Regions from separate parts of the Delftia sp. 60 genome, predicted to be linked through region 2. Evidence: riboswitches for the same ligand, from Rfam matches in the RefSeq annotation. Region 2 holds a riboswitch; the other holds the start of a gene.
What was found. Region 2 has a riboswitch for glycine ahead of CLV01_RS02730 (D-amino acid dehydrogenase). Riboswitches for the same ligand answer to the same signal wherever they lie in the genome.
Positions count from the first base shown of each region.

Region 1: another riboswitch for glycine. It lies ahead of gcvT (glycine cleavage system aminomethyltransferase GcvT); the one in region 2 lies ahead of CLV01_RS02730 (D-amino acid dehydrogenase).

Region 1 is NZ_PEFD01000001.1:4,442,333-4,451,667, forward strand. Features, by position in the region: gene CLV01_RS20155 (sensor histidine kinase) at 1-441, shown strand, start outside; gene CLV01_RS20160 (DMT family transporter) at 493-984, opposite strand; gene CLV01_RS20165 (LysR family transcriptional regulator) at 1,083-2,000, shown strand; gene CLV01_RS29710 (hypothetical protein) at 2,131-2,448, opposite strand; gene CLV01_RS29715 (hypothetical protein) at 2,445-2,723, opposite strand; gene CLV01_RS20175 (hypothetical protein) at 2,756-3,325, opposite strand; gene CLV01_RS20180 (fatty acid--CoA ligase) at 3,489-5,090, opposite strand; glycine riboswitch at 5,260-5,371, shown strand; glycine riboswitch at 5,387-5,505, shown strand; gene gcvT (glycine cleavage system aminomethyltransferase GcvT) at 5,565-6,698, shown strand; gene gcvH (glycine cleavage system protein GcvH) at 6,835-7,209, shown strand; gene gcvP (aminomethyl-transferring glycine dehydrogenase) at 7,281-9,335, shown strand, end outside.
Region 2 is NZ_PEFD01000001.1:588,020-597,354, forward strand. Features, by position in the region: gene CLV01_RS02705 (glutathione S-transferase family protein) at 1-592, opposite strand, end outside; gene CLV01_RS02710 (hypothetical protein) at 712-1,071, shown strand; gene CLV01_RS02715 (copper chaperone PCu(A)C) at 1,168-1,680, shown strand; gene CLV01_RS02720 (PhaM family polyhydroxyalkanoate granule multifunctional regulatory protein) at 1,823-2,767, shown strand; gene CLV01_RS02725 (FIST signal transduction protein) at 2,844-4,079, shown strand; gene CLV01_RS02730 (D-amino acid dehydrogenase) at 4,130-5,461, opposite strand; glycine riboswitch at 5,554-5,664, opposite strand; gene CLV01_RS02735 (invasin domain 3-containing protein) at 6,318-9,335, shown strand, end outside.

The DNA.
Region 1 (9,335 bases), 3.9 Mb from region 2:
GATCTGGAACACGGCCCGCAGCAATGGCAATGCGACCCTGTCCTGGTGCGCATCGCCATCTCCAACCTTGTCGGCAACGCCATCAAATATGCCAAGGCGGGCGACATCACACTGGCCGCCCGCTGCGATGCGTCCGGTGACCTGCTGATTTCCGTCAGCGACCAGGGACCGGGCCTTGCGCCCGAAGCGGCAGGACAGGTTTTCGAGCCCTATGAACGCGCAAGCGCCACCCGGCACGTCAACGGGCATGGCCTGGGCCTGTCCGTGGTCAGGCGCATTGCCAGGCTGCACGCAGGCGACGCGTTCTTCCAGCCGGCTGCCGGAGGCGGGGCCTGCTTTGTCATCCGGCTGGGCCGGCTCCTGCCCGGCACGGCAGATGCCCGCCAGGAACGTCCGCCAGCGGCAAGGCCGGCCGCCGTGCCGCCGGGCATGCCCGCCTGACGCGGGCAAGGCCGGGGCCTTCACCGCTGAAGCAGGGCGTGCTCGCGGCGCTCATGGGGCCGCCGCTGCACGGGCCGTCCCGCCCTGCACCACCAGCAGCACGCCACCCAGGATCAAGGCCACGCCGGCCAGGCGCGTCGCATTGACCGGCCGTGCGCCCAGGCCCATCAGGCCGAAGTGGTCCACCAGCACCGAGACCACGATCTGCCCCGCCACCACGCAAACGAGGAAGCCGCCTGCACCCAGCCTGGGCGTGACGGCGGCCGCGCTGGCCACATAGATGGCCCCCAGCACACCGCCTATCCATAGCCACCATGGCCCCGCTGCCGCCTGGGCCATGGCCGGAGCGGGCGCGCGCAGCACCCACAGTGCAGGCACCACGACCATGACGCTCACGGCCAGCGAGACCAGCGCGCCCCACAGCGGGTGGCCCAGCAGGCGGCCCACCAGGGCATTGCTGGCGGCCTGGAATGGCAGGATGGCCCCCGCCAGCAGCGCCAGGGCCACGGGAGCAAGGGCGGTGAATGTGCTTTTACCTGTCATGCAGCAAGACCTTTCTTCTTCTGTCAATCGATGCCTGCATGCTCTCGCATCCAGCTTGTTGATGGAAATCGTTTGTGTGCACGGTCTATATTCATGGCATGGATGAACTGCGCCGGATCGACCTCAACCTGCTGCTGGCCCTGCACGCCCTGCTGGCCGAAAAACATGTGACGCGCGCGGCCCTGCGCCTGCACAAGAGCCAGCCGGCCATGAGCCATTCGCTGGCGCAGCTGCGCGAGCATCTGGGCGACCCGTTGCTGGTGCGGCGCGGTGGCCGCATGGCGCTGACGGCACGCGCGCAAGGCCTGGTGCAACCGCTGGCGGATGCGCTGGGCAGCCTCAACGGCTTGCTGGCACAGGCGGAGTTCGACCCGGCCCACGCACGCGGACGGCTGCGGCTGGCGCTGTCGGACTACGCATCGCGCATCGTGCTGCCGCCGCTGATGCGGCATCTGCGCCAGCACGCACCCGGGCTGGACCTGGCCATCAGCCAGTCCACGCGCGAGGTGATGCTGGCCCAGCTGGCCGATGGCGAACTGGACCTGGCCCTGGGGCCCTTCCCCGACGCACCCGACCTGCCCGAAGGCATCGAGGTGCAGGATCTGTTCCAGGAACAGTTCGTGAGCGTGGCCGACCAGGCCGTGCTGCCTGCACGCGGCGGGCTGTCACTGCAGGACTGGCTGCAGCGCCCGCACGTCATGCTGGCCATGCGGCCCGACGCCAGCGAAGAAATCGAGAAGGCGCTGGCCGCCCAAGGCCTGAGCCGCCGCGTGGTGCTGGCCCTGCCCCACTGGAGCGCGGCGCTGGAGGTGCTGGCAGGCACCGACCTCGTGCTGACCGTGGGCAGCCGCGCCATTGGCGACCTGCGCCGCCACAAAACGCTGCGCCGTTTCGCTCCTCCGCTGGAACTGCCCGAGTTCGCCTACCAGCAGGCCTGGCATGTGCGCAAGCAGGGGGATGCCATGCATCGGTGGCTGCGGCAGGCGGTAGCCAGGAGTTGTCGTACCGTACAGTAGTCGCTGATGTCTGAGCCGACTTCTACCGGCACCGAACCGGCCATGAAAAATGCCAGCCTGCATGTGGACAGGCTGGCATTGGAGCGAAAGCTTGAAGGCAGCCCCGTGGCCTCGAACAGCCGCGGCCGCCTTAACGCAGCTTTTCGTTCTTGCGAATTTCACTGCTCAACTGCTGAGCTACTTGCGTGGCTGCACGCTTGGCGGCCAAGCCGAAGTCATCCAGAAACTCGCTGAACTCCGCTTCGCCCCGCGCAGAAGCCTTCACTCTTCCAATTTCGTTGCCGTTGGCATCAGTGACCACACACGCGATCTCTGTAACGAAGTAGGTCGGGGGCCACGTAAGCGCCGATGGCGATCCCGAATCGGTTTTGATCTCGGGGATGAAAATCAAGGCCGCACGGGCCGCCTCTACGGCCTGCGTATCGCTTGGCGCTGCAATCAGCGTCACATCCTGGTAAACAGAGCGCAATGCGTCCCGAATTGTTTTTTCGAGGTCGCGATAAGGGAAGTATCTAACACTGTCCCCCCTCCCGCAGGTGAAACGAAGGCGGTATTTCGCTGAGTCTCGCTGATGGCGTAGGCAACCTTCTTCTGGATCAACTCCGACTCGATACGCTCAGGTCGTGTATCGCCACCGATGTTGATGGGATGGGCACATCCCACCAACGTTGCCAAAGTGACGGATGCCAGAACCGCTCGAATGATTGCGGAAAAAAAGCGCATGGTTTTATCCTCGGCGACTCACTGTGAAGCCGTCAGGGAGCCAACGCGGCAAGGAATTGAGGATCGGCGTACACCTTGCGCAGCAATTCCCGAACAAGCTGAGGATAGGCAGCCTGTCCTGCAGGAATGGCTACAGCGCCCATGAAGCTGGACTCGAAGCTAGTCTCTGCCTTGTAGGTCTTCTTGAGCCGCTGCTCTCCGCTGCGCAAGACCCGAAGCTCAATCTCCATCACACCCGAGCCCGTGCTGAAACCGCGAATATCGATATCGTTGGCAAGAATCTTCGCGTCAATCTGGGTGTGCGACTGGGGATCGTAGGCGGAGATCTCCTTCAAGTCCTGAACCAGCGCCTCTTCCAGATACTTGGAAAAGGTGCCGCTCGCCGAATTAAGAGGCGTTCCACGCAAGGAGAGGTTGTTGACCGGAGCAGCAGGATCTGTCGGCTCCACCTTCAGAACATTGGCGGATCCCGGCTTGGCCGCCTTCAATTGCTCCAGCGCTGCGTAGTCTGCCCCGTAAGGCGGAGCTTTCAGTTGGGCACATCCCGTAGCCAGAACCGTCACCGCGCAGATTGCCAAGGCGCGAACGTAAGACGCGATCATTTCTCTCTCTCCCCGAAGATTATTTGAAGGAAGCAAATGTAATGCAAAGTAACCGCTTCAATTCAAAATTTCCTAAGGAAAGGCTGCTTTCGGATGAGTCCGATGAAGGGGTAGGGCCGGACCGCGCATCGTCATGCAGTCAGCATGCTGGATCGAAGCCTTCTCAGTCCACCACCCGCAGCAACTGCTTCTGTATCTTCCCGCTGGCCGTCTTGGGCAGGGCCTGGCGGAAGTGGTAGCGGCGCGGGCGCTTGTAGGCAGCCAGGCGGTCGCCGTGGACCAGGAAGGCGTCCAGCGCCTCGGCCGTGGGCGTGGCACCAGGCTTGGCGACCACGTGGGCGGCGACGATCTGGCCCCAGCGCTCGTCGGCCTCGCCGATGACGGCGACTTCGAGCACGTCGGCATGCTCGACCAGCGCGTCTTCCACTTCGCGCGGATAGACGTTCTCGGCACCCGAATTGATCATGTAGTCGATGCGGTCGCGGATCCAGAGGTAGCCGTCGTCGTCGATGTGGCCCAGGTCGCCCGTGTGGTACCAGCCGTGCGCCAGGGCGCGGGTGTTGGCGTCGGAGCGGTTGAGGTAGCCGGCCATCATGCAGGGGCCGCGCACCAGGATTTCGCCCACCTCGCCTGGCAGGCAGGCCTCGGCCGGATCGGTGGGGGCGTTGTCTTCGCGCAGGCGGGCCACGATGAGGTCATGGCCCATGGAGGGCAGTCCCGCCGAGCCCGCGTGCGAGAGTTGCTCGCGCGGCAGGAGGATGGACATGCAGGGCCCCATCTCGGTGGTGCCGTAGACCTGGACCAGGTCGCTGCCGACCTTGCGCGTCCATTCGCGGATCAGGTGCGGCGCCATGGAGGCGCCGCCGTACTCCACCAGCCGCAGCGCGGGCGCCTGCTCAGGCGAGGCAATGGGGTCGGCCAGCAGCATGGTGACCATGGTGGGCGCCGCGAAGAAGAAGCTCACGCGCTCTTCGCGGATCAGGCGCCAGGCCTCGGTCACGTCAAAGCGGCGCAGCAGCACCTGGGTGGCACCGGCCTGCAGGCGCGGCAAAAAGCTGGTGTGCAGCTCGGCCGTGTGGTTGAGCGGCGCCATGGCCAGGCCCACGTCGTCGCGCGTGAACTGCATGGTCTGGTGCATGAGGGCGTTGTGCGCCAGCTTGCTGCGGTGCGTATGCAGCACGCCCTTGGGCCGGCCCGTGGTGCCGCTGGTGTACATGAGGATGCAGGGGTCGCTCTCGCGCACATGGGCATGGGGCGGCGCGCTGCTGCGGCCCCTGGCCAGGGCGGACAGGCGCTGCGTGGCCCAGATCGGCAGCGGGTCGGCCGGGGCATCGTCGGCAAAGATCCAGTGCTCGGTGCCTGCGCCAGTGCCACCCCCGCCTTCGGCCTTGAGCAGGGCCTGGGCGCGTGCGGCCACCTCGCCGCCCTCGTGCTCGAACACCAGGGCGCGCGCTGCGCCGTCCTTGAGGATGAAGGCCAGCTCCTGCGCCGCCAGCCGGTAGTTGATGGGGTTGAAGATGGCGCCCAGGCGCGCGGCCGCCAGCATGGTGAAGACAAAGGCCGGCGTGTTGTAGAGAAAGGCCGCGACCACGTCGCCATGGCCTATGCCCAGCTCGGCCAGGCCGTGGGCGTGGCGGTTGACTTCGGCATCGAGCTGGGCGTAGGTCCAGGCGCGGCGCTCGCCGCCCTCCCAAGCGACCAGGGCTTCCTTGTTCGGCAGGTAACGTGCCGGCCAGGCCAATGTGTCTCCCAGCGTCTGCTGCATGTGCGCTTCTTCCTTCTCGCTCACGAGATTTCATATATCGATGCATCTCAATGTAGGAGATTTTTTAGACAGTTATGCGATTTGCAAATGCATCCATGCAGGCAAGCGCATGGAGTTGCGGCCGGCCCGCGGAAATCCCGAAGCCGCGCGGACGCTGGCCGCAGCTAGAATGCGCCGGTCAGGAGAGAGTGCCCGCCCGGCCGCAATGGTCACAGGCAGCGGCACCGCCGAAGGCGCAGGGTTCGTCCCGAACGCTCAGGCAAAAGGACTGGCACCGCCTGCCGCCACGGCCGCAGGCGTTCCTAGCTGGAGAGAGATGCAGGGCACGGCGGTGTGCCCCATCCACCGAAGGAGCAAGCCCCACGCATGGAAGGTGCGGGTGAATCTCTCAGGTAAAGCGGACAGCAGGGCAGGACATCCCGGGATTCCGGGATGGCGTTGTGCCTTGCCCCTTGCCGAAAAGAGAGTCCCTCCTTGACCGCTGCCTCCACCACCGATCTGCTCAAGACCCCGCTGTTCGACCTGCACCAGGAACTGGGCGCGCGCATGGTGCCGTTTGCCGGCTACTCCATGCCCGTGCAATACCCGCAGGGGCTGATGGCCGAGCACCTGCACACCCGCGAGGCGGCAGGCCTGTTCGATGTCTCGCACATGGGCCAGATCAGCCTGCGCGGCCCGGATGCCGGCGCGGCGCTGGAATCGCTGCTGCCCATGGACGTGCTGGGCCTGGGCGAACACCGCCAGCGCTACGGCCTGCTGCTCAACGACGCGGGCGGCATTCTGGACGACCTGATGTTCGTTCGCCGCGAGGAAGACCTGTTCCTGATCGTCAACGGCGCCTGCAAGCACGAAGACCTGGCGCACATAGAAGCCCGCATCGGCCAGCGCTGTGAAATCGAGCCCCAGTTCGACCGGGGCCTGCTGGCGCTGCAGGGCCCGCAGGCAGCAGCCGCCATGGAGCGCCTGCTGCCCGACACGGCCGGGCTGGTGTTCATGACGGGCGGCTACTTCGACTGGGAAGGCGCCGAGCTGTACATCACGCGCAGCGGCTATACCGGCGAGGACGGCTTCGAGATCTCCTTGCCCGCCAGCCACGCCGAAGCCTTTGCCCGTGCCCTGCTGGCCCAGCCCGAAGTCAGGCCCGTGGGCCTGGGCGCGCGCAATTCGCTGCGCCTGGAAGCCGGCCTGTGCCTGTACGGCAACGATCTGGACACGACCACCACCCCGGCCGAGGCCGCCCTGAACTGGGCCGTGCAGAAGGTCCGCCGCATTGGTGGCGAGCGCGAAGGCGGCTTTCCCGGCGCGGCCACCGTGCTGGCCCAGCTGCAGTCGCCCGAGCTGCTCACGCGCAAGCGCGTGGGCCTGGTGGCCCTGGAGCGCGTACCCGTGCGCGAAGGCACGGAGCTGCTGGATGCCAGCGGCCGCAAGGTCGGCCAGGTCACCAGCGGCCTGCTGTCGCCCACGCTGAACCAGCCCGTGGCACTGGCCTATGTGGAGCCGGGCAGCGCCGCCATCGGCACCACGCTGCAGGCCATGGTGCGCGGCAAGGCCGTGCCCATGCAGGTGCAGGCCACGCCCTTCTTGGCGCCCCGCTATCACCGCGGTTGAGGACAGCCTGCGCGCTTGGCGTGGATCGAGTTCGGCGGATTCGTTTTTCCTGCCATCGCATGCCGCTACAGTGCGCACTGACCTTTCTCAAACCGCCTTTCACAGGTTTCTTTTTCAGTTTCTATCGGAGCAAGCCATGAGCATCCAGTATTCCAAGGACCACGAATGGATCAACGCCGCCAACCCTGACGCGGCCATCGTCGGCATCACCCTCCACGCGCAGGATGCGCTGGGCGACGTGGTGTTCGTCGATCTGCCCGCCGTGGGCACCAGCTTCAACCAGGGCGATGTGGCCGGCGTGGTCGAGTCCGTCAAGGCCGCCGCCGATGTCTACATGCCCGTCAGCGGCGAGATCGTCGAAGTCAACGAAGCCCTGCGCGACGACCCCTCCCTGGCCAACAGCGACCCGCTGGGCGAAGGCTGGTTCTTCAAGGTCAAGCTCAGCGACGCAGGCCAGCTGGCCGCGCTGCTCGACGAAGCCGCCTACACGGCCTTCGCACAGAGCAACTGACGCCACTTTCCGGCCAGGACGGGCGCCAGGGCCCGCCCTGGCGCTTTTCAGCTTTTGAGACAGGTCCCTCCATGCTGATGTCCTCCACCCAGCCCCTTGCCGCCCTCGAGAACGCCACCGAATTCGTGGCCCGCCATATCGGCATTGCGCCCGAAGACGAGGCCCACATGCTCAGCGCCATTGGCGCGGCATCGCGCGATGCGCTGATCGACGCCATCGTCCCGCCCTCCATCCGGCGCCACCAGCCCATGGCGCTGCCGCCAGCGGCCACCGAGGCACAGGCGCTGGCCGAGCTCAAGGCGCTGGCAGGCCGCAACCAGCTGCTCAAAAGCTTCATCGGCCAGGGCTACTACGGCACGCACACGCCCGGCGTCATCCTGCGCAACATTCTGGAGAACCCCGCCTGGTACACGGCCTACACGCCCTACCAGGCCGAGATCTCGCAAGGCCGCATGGAGGCCCTGGTCAACTTCCAGACCATGGTCTGCGACCTGACGGCCATGCCGATTGCCAACGCCTCCATGCTGGACGAGGCCACGGCGGCCGCCGAGGCCATGACGCTGGCCAAGCGCTCCGTCAAGAACAAGAGCAACCGTTTCGTGGTGGCCGGCGATGCCCACCCGCAGACCATCGAAGTCATCCAGACGCGCGCCGCGCCGCTGGGCATCGAGGTGCTGCTGGCCAACTCGCTGGAAGAATGGAACCAGCTGATGGAGGGCGACTACTTCGCCGTGCTGGCCCAGTACCCCGCCACAAGCGGCCGCATCGACGATCTGCGCGCCGACGTGGACAAGGCCCATTGCAAGCAGGCCGCCTTCATCGTGGCCACCGACCTGCTGGCGCTGACCCTGATCACGCCGCCCGGCGAATGGGGTGCCGACATCGTGGTGGGCACCACCCAGCGCTTTGGCATGCCCATGGGCGCGGGCGGCCCGCACGCTGCCTTCATGGCCTGCCGCGACGAGTTCAAGCGCTCCCTGCCCGGCCGCCTGGTCGGCGTGAGCGTGGACGTGCATGGCAAGCCCGCCTACCGCCTGGCACTGCAGACGCGCGAGCAACACATCCGCCGCGAAAAGGCCACCTCCAACATCTGCACGGCCCAGGTGCTGCCCGCCGTCGTGGCCAGCATGTACGCCGTTTACCACGGTCCCGAGGGCCTGGAGCGCATCGCCCGCCGCGTGGCCTCGTACACGGCCATCCTGGCGCGCGGCCTGGCCGAGCTGGGCGCGCCGCTGCGCGAGGTGCCCAGCTTCGACACGCTGAGCCTGCACACGGGTGCGGCCACCCAGGCCATCGTGGAGCGTGCCGTGTCCCTGGGCGCCAACCTGCGCGTGTATTTCAAGGAATACCTGTGCATCTCGCTGGACGAGACCACCACGCGCGCCGATGTCGAGCTGCTGTGGAAGATCTTCGCCCGGGACGGCCAGGCCCTGCCCAGCTTCGCCGCCTTCGAAAAGGGCGTGGAGCCGCTGATCCCTGACGGCCTGCGCCGCAGCAGCGATTTCCTCACGCACCCGGTGTTCAACACCCACCGCTCCGAGACCGCCATGCTGCGCTACATCCGCCAGCTGTCGGACAAGGACCTGGCGCTGGACCGCAGCATGATCCCGCTGGGCTCCTGCACCATGAAGCTCAACGCCACCAGCGAGATGATTCCCATCACCTGGCCCGAGTTCGCCCAGGTGCACCCCTTTGCCCCGGCCGACCAGCAGCAAGGCTATGCGGAACTGGACAAGCAGCTGCGCGACTGGCTGTGCCAGGCCACGGGCTACGCCGGCATCAGCCTGCAGCCCAATGCCGGCAGCCAGGGCGAGTACGCGGGCCTGCTGGCCATCAAGGGCTGGCATGCGAGCCGGGGCCAGTCGCACCGCAACGTCTGCCTGATTCCCAGCAGCGCCCACGGCACCAACCCCGCCAGCGCGCAGATGGTGGGCATGCAGGTGGTGGTCACCGCCTGCGATGCCAACGGCAACGTCGACATGGCGGACCTGGCGGCCAAGTGCGAGCAGCACAGTGCCAACCTGGCCTGCATCATGATCACCTACCCCAGCACGCACGGCGTGTTCGAGACCCAGGTCAAGGAGCTGTGCAAGCTGGTGCATGACCACGGCGGGCGCGTCTACGTG
Region 2 (9,335 bases):
CCTGCTGCACCGTGGGCCGCTCGGCCATGCGCGTCAGGTACTCGCGCACGGGCAGGTCGGCCAGCACGTCGCGCCCGCCAACGATCTTGCTGGCTGCGCTGACCAGGGGCAGGTGGACGATGGCGCAGCAGTCGGCCAGCGTGAAGCTGTCGCCCGCCACGAAGGGTGAGAAACGCGCGAGCTTGGCGAAGGCCGCCACGTTCTTGTCGAGCTGGGCCAGCGTGCGCTCCCGGGTGGAGTCGCTGACCTGGCCGCCGAAGAAGGCCTGCGGGTAGAGGATGCGCGCCACCAGCTCCAGGTGCAGGTCCAGGTACACGCACAGCTCGCGCACCTTGGCGGCCTCGAAGGCGTCGGCCGGCAGCAGGGCCGGCGAGGGCGACAGCGTCTCCACGTACTCGACCATGGCGGCCGACTCGCACAGGCCACGGCCGTCGTCGATGCGCAGGTACGGCACCTTGCCCAGCGGCGACAGTGCCATATCGGTCTCGCCCAGCCAGTCCAGTTCCTCGTTGAAGGGCAGCTGCTTTTCCAGCAGGGCCAGCTTGACCTTGTTGTAGTAGTTGCTGGCCGCGAATCCGCACAGGGTGAGCATGGGTGTCTCCTTGGGTTGTTTGTGGTGAAGGCGAGGGTGCGCGCCTGTGATGGTAGGGGCGGGCAGGGCATGGCGCGGTCCCGGAGATGACGACTGGGGCAGACCCCTAGAATGGCGCCATGCCGCTTCGCCTGCCCTCCACCTTGGCTGCCTGCGCCCGCTGGGTGCTGGGGCTGTGGCTGTGCGTGGCGCTGGCATCGGCGTTTGCGCCGCTGGCGCGCGCTTCGGGCTGGGAGCGCCTGTGCTCGGCCGCTGGCGAATCGGTCTGGGTGCCATCGCCGGCCGGTCAGGACAATGCCCTTGCCGGAAGCCACGGCATCGACTGCCCGCTGTGCCTGCCCCCGCTGGCGCCGCCGCCCGCCCGGTGCAGTGCGGCCCCGGCACCGCTGATGGCAGATGCGCAGCCACGGGCGCACCCGGCCTCCGTCCACAGCGTGGCCATGCCGGCCTTGCCGCAGGCCCGCGCCCCGCCCCGGTGACTCCCCATTTCAATCCCTGCCTCTTTCGCTTGGCTTTTGTTTTTGCAAGGCACACAGACCGTGCTGCAACGTATTGAATTTTCTGGAGAAACCGTGATGACACTGCGTCAATGGACCACCCCTTTCCTGATCGCCGCCTCCCTGTCCATGGGCCTGGCCCATGCCCATGCCGATGCCGCCCACGTCAAGGCCGACGCCGCCTGGGCGCGTGCCAGCGTGCCGGGCCAGCAGGCCACGGGCGCCTTCATGCGCCTGACGGCCGAGGAGCCGCTGCGCCTGGTGGGTGTGGAGTCGCCCGCCGCCGGCGTGGCCGAGGTGCATGAAATGAAGATGGAAGGCGATGTGATGCGCATGCGCGCCATCGACGGCCTGGACCTGCCCAAGGGCGTGGCCGTGGACCTGAAGCCCGGCGGCTACCACGTCATGCTGCAGCAGCTCAAGAGCCCGCTGCTCAAGGACAGCCAGGTGCCCATCACCCTGGTGTTCAAGGATGCCAAGGGCGAAACCTCGCGCCTGAGCCTGCAGGTCCCCGTGCGCGCGATGGCGCCTGGCGCAGCGGCTGCCCCGGCAGCGGGCCACGGCGGCGGCCACGCAGGCCATTCGCACTGAGCCAGCGCCATTGCACCGGGTTTGTGCGCAGCCGCATGCGCATGACTTGCCGTGGACTTGGCGTGTGCCTGGGTTAAGCTGGGAGCATGGCCGGCATCCTTCGCCGGCATGCTCTTCCAACCCAGTCCTAGCGAGTGCTGCCATGAGTGACGCGTCCTCCTTCGGTTTCGGCAAGTTCATCCCCGGTTTCGACTTCCTGCAGGGCCTGGCCCAGAGCGCGGGATCGGCCACGGCCCGGCCCCTGGGGCGCCTGCCCGAATGGGTGGCGCCCACGGTGAGCATCGAGGAGGTGGACAAGCGCATCACCGAACTCAAGGCCGTGCAGTTCTGGCTGGACCAAAATGGCAAGGCGCTGGCCGCCACCATCCAGGCCCTGGAAGTGCAGCGCATGACGCTGTCCACCCTGCAGGGCATGAACGTCAGCATGGGCGAACTGGCGCAGGCCTTCCAGTTCCCCGCCGCTGCAGCCGCCACCGCTGCTGCAGCCACTGCAGGCAAAGGCGCCGCCAGCGCGGGGCAGTCCGACCACTCGGACTGGCCCATGTCCTCCGCCGGCAAGGCCGGCAAGCAGGAAAAGCCGCAGGCCGCGCCCGCACAGCCCCCTGCCGAGCCGCCTGCAGCTGCTGCGGCCGCTGCATCCGCGGATGCCGGCAGCAAGGCCTCAGGCCCTGAAGCTTCTGCGCCCAAGGACGAGCCGGCCCAGGCCGCCGCCATGGGCCAGGCCATGCAATGGTGGGGCGCACTGACCCAGCAATTCCAGCAGATCGCCGCCAAGGCCATGGCCGAGCCCATGGCCCCCGAGGCCGTGGCTGCCGCACAGCGCGCCACCGGCATGGCCGGCGACATCGCCAAGGCCGCCATGGACCGCATGACGGCCCAGGCTGGCGCCTTCGCCGCGCAGGCAGGCAAGGCGGCTGCACCGGCGGCCAAGGCCCCGGCCGGAGCCGCCAAGGCGCCTGCGAAAGCGCCAGCCAAAGCCCCACCGAAAGCGCCAGCCAAGGCAGCGGCCAGGAAGACGGCGGCAAAGACAACAGCCAAGGCACCGGCCGCAGGCAAGGCGCCGGCCAAGAGCCGGCCACCGCGCTGAGCGGGACGGCGGCACCCATGGATGGTCTAGAGCCCTCCGCAAGCCGGGCGCTGGCAGGGCTAGAAAGAAGGTTGGAATGTCGTTGTTTCCTGTAGGCCATGCCAGCCATTCCGACTGGCGCGCCGCGGCCGATGCGGTGCTGCTGCAACTGCGCTCGCAGATGGCCGATCCGGGCCATGTGCAGCGGCCCAGACTGGGCCTGGTGTACCTGTCCCACGCGCATGCCGCCCATGCAAGGCCGCTGCTGCAGCATCTGGCCAGGGCCTTGCCCCATGTGGCGGACTGGGCTGGCTGCTCGGCCGGTGGCGTGCTGGCCATGTCCCATGAATACCTGTCCGGCTCCGCGCTCGCGGTGATGCTGCTCGATGTGCCGGCCGCGCACTACCGCCTGTATTCGGGCCTGGCGCCCTTGCATGCGCCGGGCGGCGAGGCCGGGTTCACGGCCCATTCGGCCCTGGTCCATGCCGGAGGCGGCCAGCCCGAGCTGGCCGAGTTGCTGTACGAGCTGTCCGAGCGCACCGAGTCCGGCCTGCTGTTCGGCGGCGTGGGCGATGACGGGGACGATGGCGTGGAGGGCGTGCAGATCGCCTGCCGCACCGAGGACCTGCATGCGCAGCATGCGGATGCGCGCGGCATTTTCAGCGGAGGCTTCTCGGGCGTGGCCTTCGGTGCGGGCGTGCCCTGCATCACGGGCATGGCCCAGGGCTGCGTGCCGCTGGGCGAGGGCCTGGAGATCACCGAGGCGCGCGGCGCCCTGGTCACCGGGCTCAATGGCGATCCGGCCTTGCAGCGCCTGCTGCAACTACTGGGCGTGGAGCTGGAAGGCAGCGACTGGCAGCCCGCGCTGACCACGGTGCGCAGCACGCTGGCGGCCATTGCGCCGCCGGGCCGGGGCATGGCCCACGGCGTGCTCACCGAAGAGGCCCAGGTGCTGACCCTGGTCGGGCTGGACCCGCTGCGCCAGGGCGTGGCCCTGTCATCGGCCGTGGAGGCCGGGCATTCGGTGATCTTCTGCCGCCGCCAGGCCCAGGTCGCGCGCCAGGAACTGCTGCAACTGGGCGCCGCGCTGCGCGATGCGGCGGAGCCCGAGGAGGCGGCGCCCGAAGGCGAGGCACAGCCCCGCATCCGTGGCGCCATCTACATCAGTTGCCGGGGCCGCGGCGGCGGCCTGTTCGGCGGCCCCGATGCCGAACTGCGCACCCTGCGCCACGCACTGGGCGATGTGCCATTGATCGGCTTCGTCGCCGAAGCCGAGATCATGGACGCCCGCCTGCACCGCTTCGCCGGGGTGTTGACGGTGTTCACTGCCTAGGCGCCGTACACGCCGTACACGCCGTACACACGGTACACACCGTCTGCACCTCAGACCGCGCGCGGGCGCACCGTGCCTGCGCTGCGATCCGGGTCCATGGCTGCGGCTCCCAGAAAATCGAAATCCACGGCCGGCTGCCTGCCGCTGACCAGGTCGGCCAGCGCCATGCCGGAGCCGCAGGCATGGGTCCAGCCCAGCGTGCCGTGGCCGGTGTTCAGGAACAGGTTGGCGATGGGCGAGCGTCCGATCAGCGGCACATTGCTGGGCGTGGCGGGGCGCAGGCCGCTCCAGAACTGGGCGCGCCCGGTATCGCCGGCGCCAGGGAACAGCTGCTGCACGCGCCGCACGATGGCCTCGCAGCGCACGGGGTCCAGGTTGCGGTCGTAGCCGTTGAACTCGGCCGTGCCGGCAATGCGCAGGCGGTCGCCCTGCGCGCCGGTGTAGCGCGAGAACACCAGCTTGAACTCATCGTCCGTGAGGCTGACCTGGTAGGCCTTGGTGGGGTCCAGCACCGGCAGGGTCACAGAGTAGCCCTTGGCCGGGTAGATGGGCAGGTGCAGCCCCAGCGGCTGGGCCAGCAGCGGGCTGAACGAGCCCATGGCCAGCACATAGGCGTCGCCCTGGATGCGTTCGTAGCGGCCATCGGCATTGGTCACCTCCACATGGTCGATATGGCGGCTTGCGCCCGCACCCGTGGTGCGCAGCGCCATGACGTGGTGGCCGTGGCGGAACTGCACGCCCGTGGTGGTGGCAATGCGTGCCAGCTCGCGCGTGAAGAGGTTGGCGTCGCCCGATTCATCCTCGGCCGTATAGGTGGCGCCCGCTATCTGCCCGCGCACATGGGCCAGGGCCGGCTCCAGGCGCACGGCTTCGTCGGCGTCGATCAGGCGGCGGTCGCAGCCCAGGGCCTGCATCTGCTCGGTGGGCTTGAGCGCGCCCTCGAACTCGCGGGCGTTCGTGTAGAAGTGCAGGATGCCCTGCATGCGCTGCTCGTACTGGATGCCGGTGTCCGACCGCAGCTGCTGCAGAGCCTCTCGGCTGTAGGTGCCCAGGCGAACGATCTGCTGGATGTTGTGGCGCGTGCGCGCGGGCGTGCAGTTGCGCAGGAAGGACAGGCCCCAGAGCCACTGGCGCATGTCGGCGCGCAGGCGGAACAGCAGGGGGGCGTCCTGCCGGCCCAGCCAGCCCAGCAACTTCAGCGGTGCGCCGGGGTTGGCCCAGGGTTCGGCATGGCTGACCGAGATCTGCCCGCCGTTGGCAAAGCTGGTTTCGGCGCCGGGCGCAGCCTGACGGTCGATGACGGTCACTTCATGACCGAGAGATTGCAGATAGTAGGCCGAGGCGGTGCCGATCAGGCCGGCTCCGAGAACGATAACGCGCATGACAATGCCCTTTCAAAGGCATGTGCCGGTCCCGCGGAAGCTGGTAGCTATGGATTCAATAGCAAGCAGCCGGCGTCCGTCGTGACGCAGCTGCCGCTCCCCCTGTCCTTGGTACCTGAGAGATTCACCGCCGTCCATGGGAACGGGGCTTGCTCCTTCGGTGCGCCGCATATTGCGTGCGGCGGCTCTCCAGACGGCATGTTGTGTTTGCAGTACGGAACCTGAGCGTGTATGGGAGTTTGCGCCTTCGGTGAGGCTCGGCACCGTGGTGCCCGCCTGCTCTCCTGCAGGGGCGATTCTATGTGGCTTGCGCAGCCGGTTCCAGTCGTACTGGGGATACCACCAGTTACTACCTGTATGTGGTGTGGCTGATTCAGGGTATTCCCTAGATCGCTCAAGCGCCTCCCTCGTAGCGCTGGCACGAGTCTCCGATTCCATGTAAAAAAACTATTGAAATAGAAAAAAACATGATTTAGCCTATCGATGTGTGCAGTGGTTTGTCAGTGCATGTTCTGGTCGATTGGACCTGCATGGGTTAACCATGAGTTGTATATCTGTCGGATAGGCGACTTACCGTTGCACAGGTGAAGGTCTATGGAAACTGGCCCGCCACTGGAAAAAATACAAGCACGGTGAATATGGTTCGTTGAGGGAGGAAAAAAATGATTTGCATCGCAAACCCGGCTGAAGTTGTGCCCGGCTCAATGGGCAATGGAGCAGTGCGCAAGCGCTGATGGAAATCCACCTTTTTTGATTGACGCGCAGGATCTGCGCGAAACCCTGTTACTTCCAATGTCACCGGTTGCAAGGTGAGTTGTGAGTTCTTGACTCAAATAGAACTATCCGAGGTGCGGCGATGCAAATGCGCTGGGTACAACTGATGGCCATTGCCATTGGGGAAAATATTTTCCTGTCTGATTTCCTTGAAAAAATGGGGAATATCATGCGCGTTCTTGATCGCCTGCCTGGTTCGGTGTTTTTACGAAAATGGCGTGCAGCGAGGTACTTGTTCTCGTTGCTGCTGCTTTCGTGCGCCGGTATTTCATCCACGGCACTCGCGGCGACCATCGTTTTCACGGTCACCGACAACAGCGACGCTCCAAATGCCAATGCAACGACACCAACCACCTGTGTCAGCACGCTGGGGGGTACCTTTGCTGGCGCATGTACGCTGCGAGCGGCCATTCAGGCAGCCAACTACACGCTGCAAACGCTGGATCCGAGTGCCGATGTTTCCATCGTCTTTGCGCCGACACTGACTACGTCGGTACGAACCATACAGAGCGGGACATCCAAGGATGCGGCCGGAAACCTCCATCCGTATATCGACAATCAGACGGTTTACGTGCGCTGTGCCAACACATTCGTCAGCGGAGCCCAGTCCGGCGCCGTGACGGGAGCCACCAATGCCTGTGGTCAAACCCAGATGATCAGCGGCGGCGATACGGGCACCACCACTGGTGCCGGTGGCGCCTGGTACTGGATCAAAGGCACCGTGCCAGCCGGCACGGGCTCATTGACCATCGATTTCGGGGGAGTCATACAAGTCCAGAACTGGGCGGACTCCGCCTGGGAAACCTTTTATCTTGGTGGGAAGAATATCACTCTCACCAATTCGCCCAACATGACCTGTGGCGAAGCGGTATTCGTCGTTGGCTCCTCAGCAAACAATGTCATCATTGATCGCGTCGGTCTGGTGAATGTGGCGCCAACCCCTGCGGGAGAGGGGACGCCGTTCAACTGCGAGCTGTACGCGGAGATTCATCAAGGCGCACAAAACGTATTCTTTGCCAATAGCACAATCAACTCCGCGATATGGAATGGAAATTACGGCAATAACAAGGGCTCGGCCATTTCCGTTGCCGCAAGCAACGGTACAGGCACGGTTTCCAACATCGTTGTCGATAATTTCACGGTAACGAATCTGCCCAACCCTATCGGGGGAATGCAGCTCGAGCAGTTTTTCCAGGTCATGTCGAACATGACCGTCAACGGATTGACGATCAAAAATTCGAATATCGCACTGAGCCCGACTGGTGGAAATGCGCCCAGGGCCGTGGTGTCGGTTGATGGAACGATCAGCCTGGCCAATGGAATTGGTCTGGCCGTGACGGGTAATACCTTCTCGCTGCCTATCGCCGCCTATACCGGGTCATCGCCAACGCATGTGTCGGCACCAACGGTGAATACGGCAGCCTCAGGCACGACGCAGGTAGTGACGGTGACCGATAACAACTTCACTGGCGGCGGGGACGGGGTGAATATCGGTGGTACGGGTACGGCACCAGGATTGATTGGCAACAACAAGATGACAAGCCAGTCGAGAAGTGCCATTCGTATCACTACGCGTGATTTCTTCAAGATTTCTCAGAACACGCTGTTTTCCGTGCCTGTGGCTGCAAACTCAGGCATCAGTTTGCTGACGACGGGCAATGGACAAACCGGATGGACCCCCACCCTTGGCGTTGGCGCCAGTGACACCGCCGCCTGCACCTGGACATTCAATATCACGGCAAATGCCAATGCGAGCGAGCCGGCACCGTATACGGTGGAAGCCTTTTGGTCGCCGACCGGCGCGGGCGTCAACGATGCGCAGGTCTATCTGGGCTCCGAAACCATGGCCGGAGCCTCGGGAACGCTGACCGTTCCTTCGTATCTCAGCGGCCAGGTGCGGGTCACAGTGACGGACAGCAATTCCGGTGGAGCCCAGACCTCGCAGCTTTCAACGGCGGCAAGCGTCACCGGTTTTCCCTGTGCCTTGAAATCCGGCGTTCTGGCGACGACCAACAATCAACCTGTCGGCAGCAGCGACTTGCTGGAGGTCTACATTGTTGACGGCCAAGGCAATGCCTGGACAGGGGGCAGTGACACCGTCACCTTCGCAGCGCCGCCTGCAGGTGTCACGTTCAATGGCGGCTCCGCCGCAGTCAGCTGCACGACCAACTCCAGCGGAAAGTGCGCGTCTCCCATCAATGCCAGCAGCAGTGTCGCCGGAACATTCACCACACCCGTGACCTTGTCGTCGTCAGTCGCTGGTGCCACGTTCTCCAATCTTCCATTGGGTGGAAGTCCGGTATCTGGCGCAGTGACCTATCAGCCTTCGCCGGTTGCTTACAGCTTCACCGGGCTGCCGGCCAGCACGAGCGGGTCTGAAATCGCCGCGAGTCCGCCATCGATTGCGGCCAACGGCGTCTCCACCAGCACCTTGGCCGTGCAGTTGAAGGATGCTTTAGGCAACCTTGTCACCACCTGTACCGATACGGTGGCCTTCACCCTCAATGCGGGGACGCAAGGCGTTCCTGCCGTCAGCGTCACGGGCTGCAGTGCCGGCATGTACACGGGGACGGTGACATCGCCGGTGCTGGTCGGCAGCGGAACCTTCGGATTCACCATCAACGGGTCTGCGGCTGTTGCCACCGCAACGGTCTCCTATGTGGCCGCAACGCCGAGCACGAGTGCATCCACGATAGTCGCCACACCGACATCGATCGTGGCCAACGGCAGCTCCACCAGCGTGCTGCGCGTGCAACTGGTCGATGCCAGCAGCAATCCGATCAACACCTGCACGAACACGGTGGCATTCACCCTGAACGGCGGAACGCAGGGAACGCCGAGTGTGGGCGCGGCCTCATGTACTGCCGGCATCTATACGGGCACCGTCACATCGCCCACGGCGGTCGGCAGCGGGATCTTCGGATTCACCATCAACGGCTCTGCCGCAGTTGCTACGGCTTCAGTGAGCTACACGGCGGGTCCGCCAAGTACCAGCGCCTCGACCATCGTTGCGAGTCCGACCTTGATCATTGCCAATGGCACCGCAACCAGCACATTGACGGCGCAGCTCAAGGATGCGTCAGGCAATTCGATTGCGACC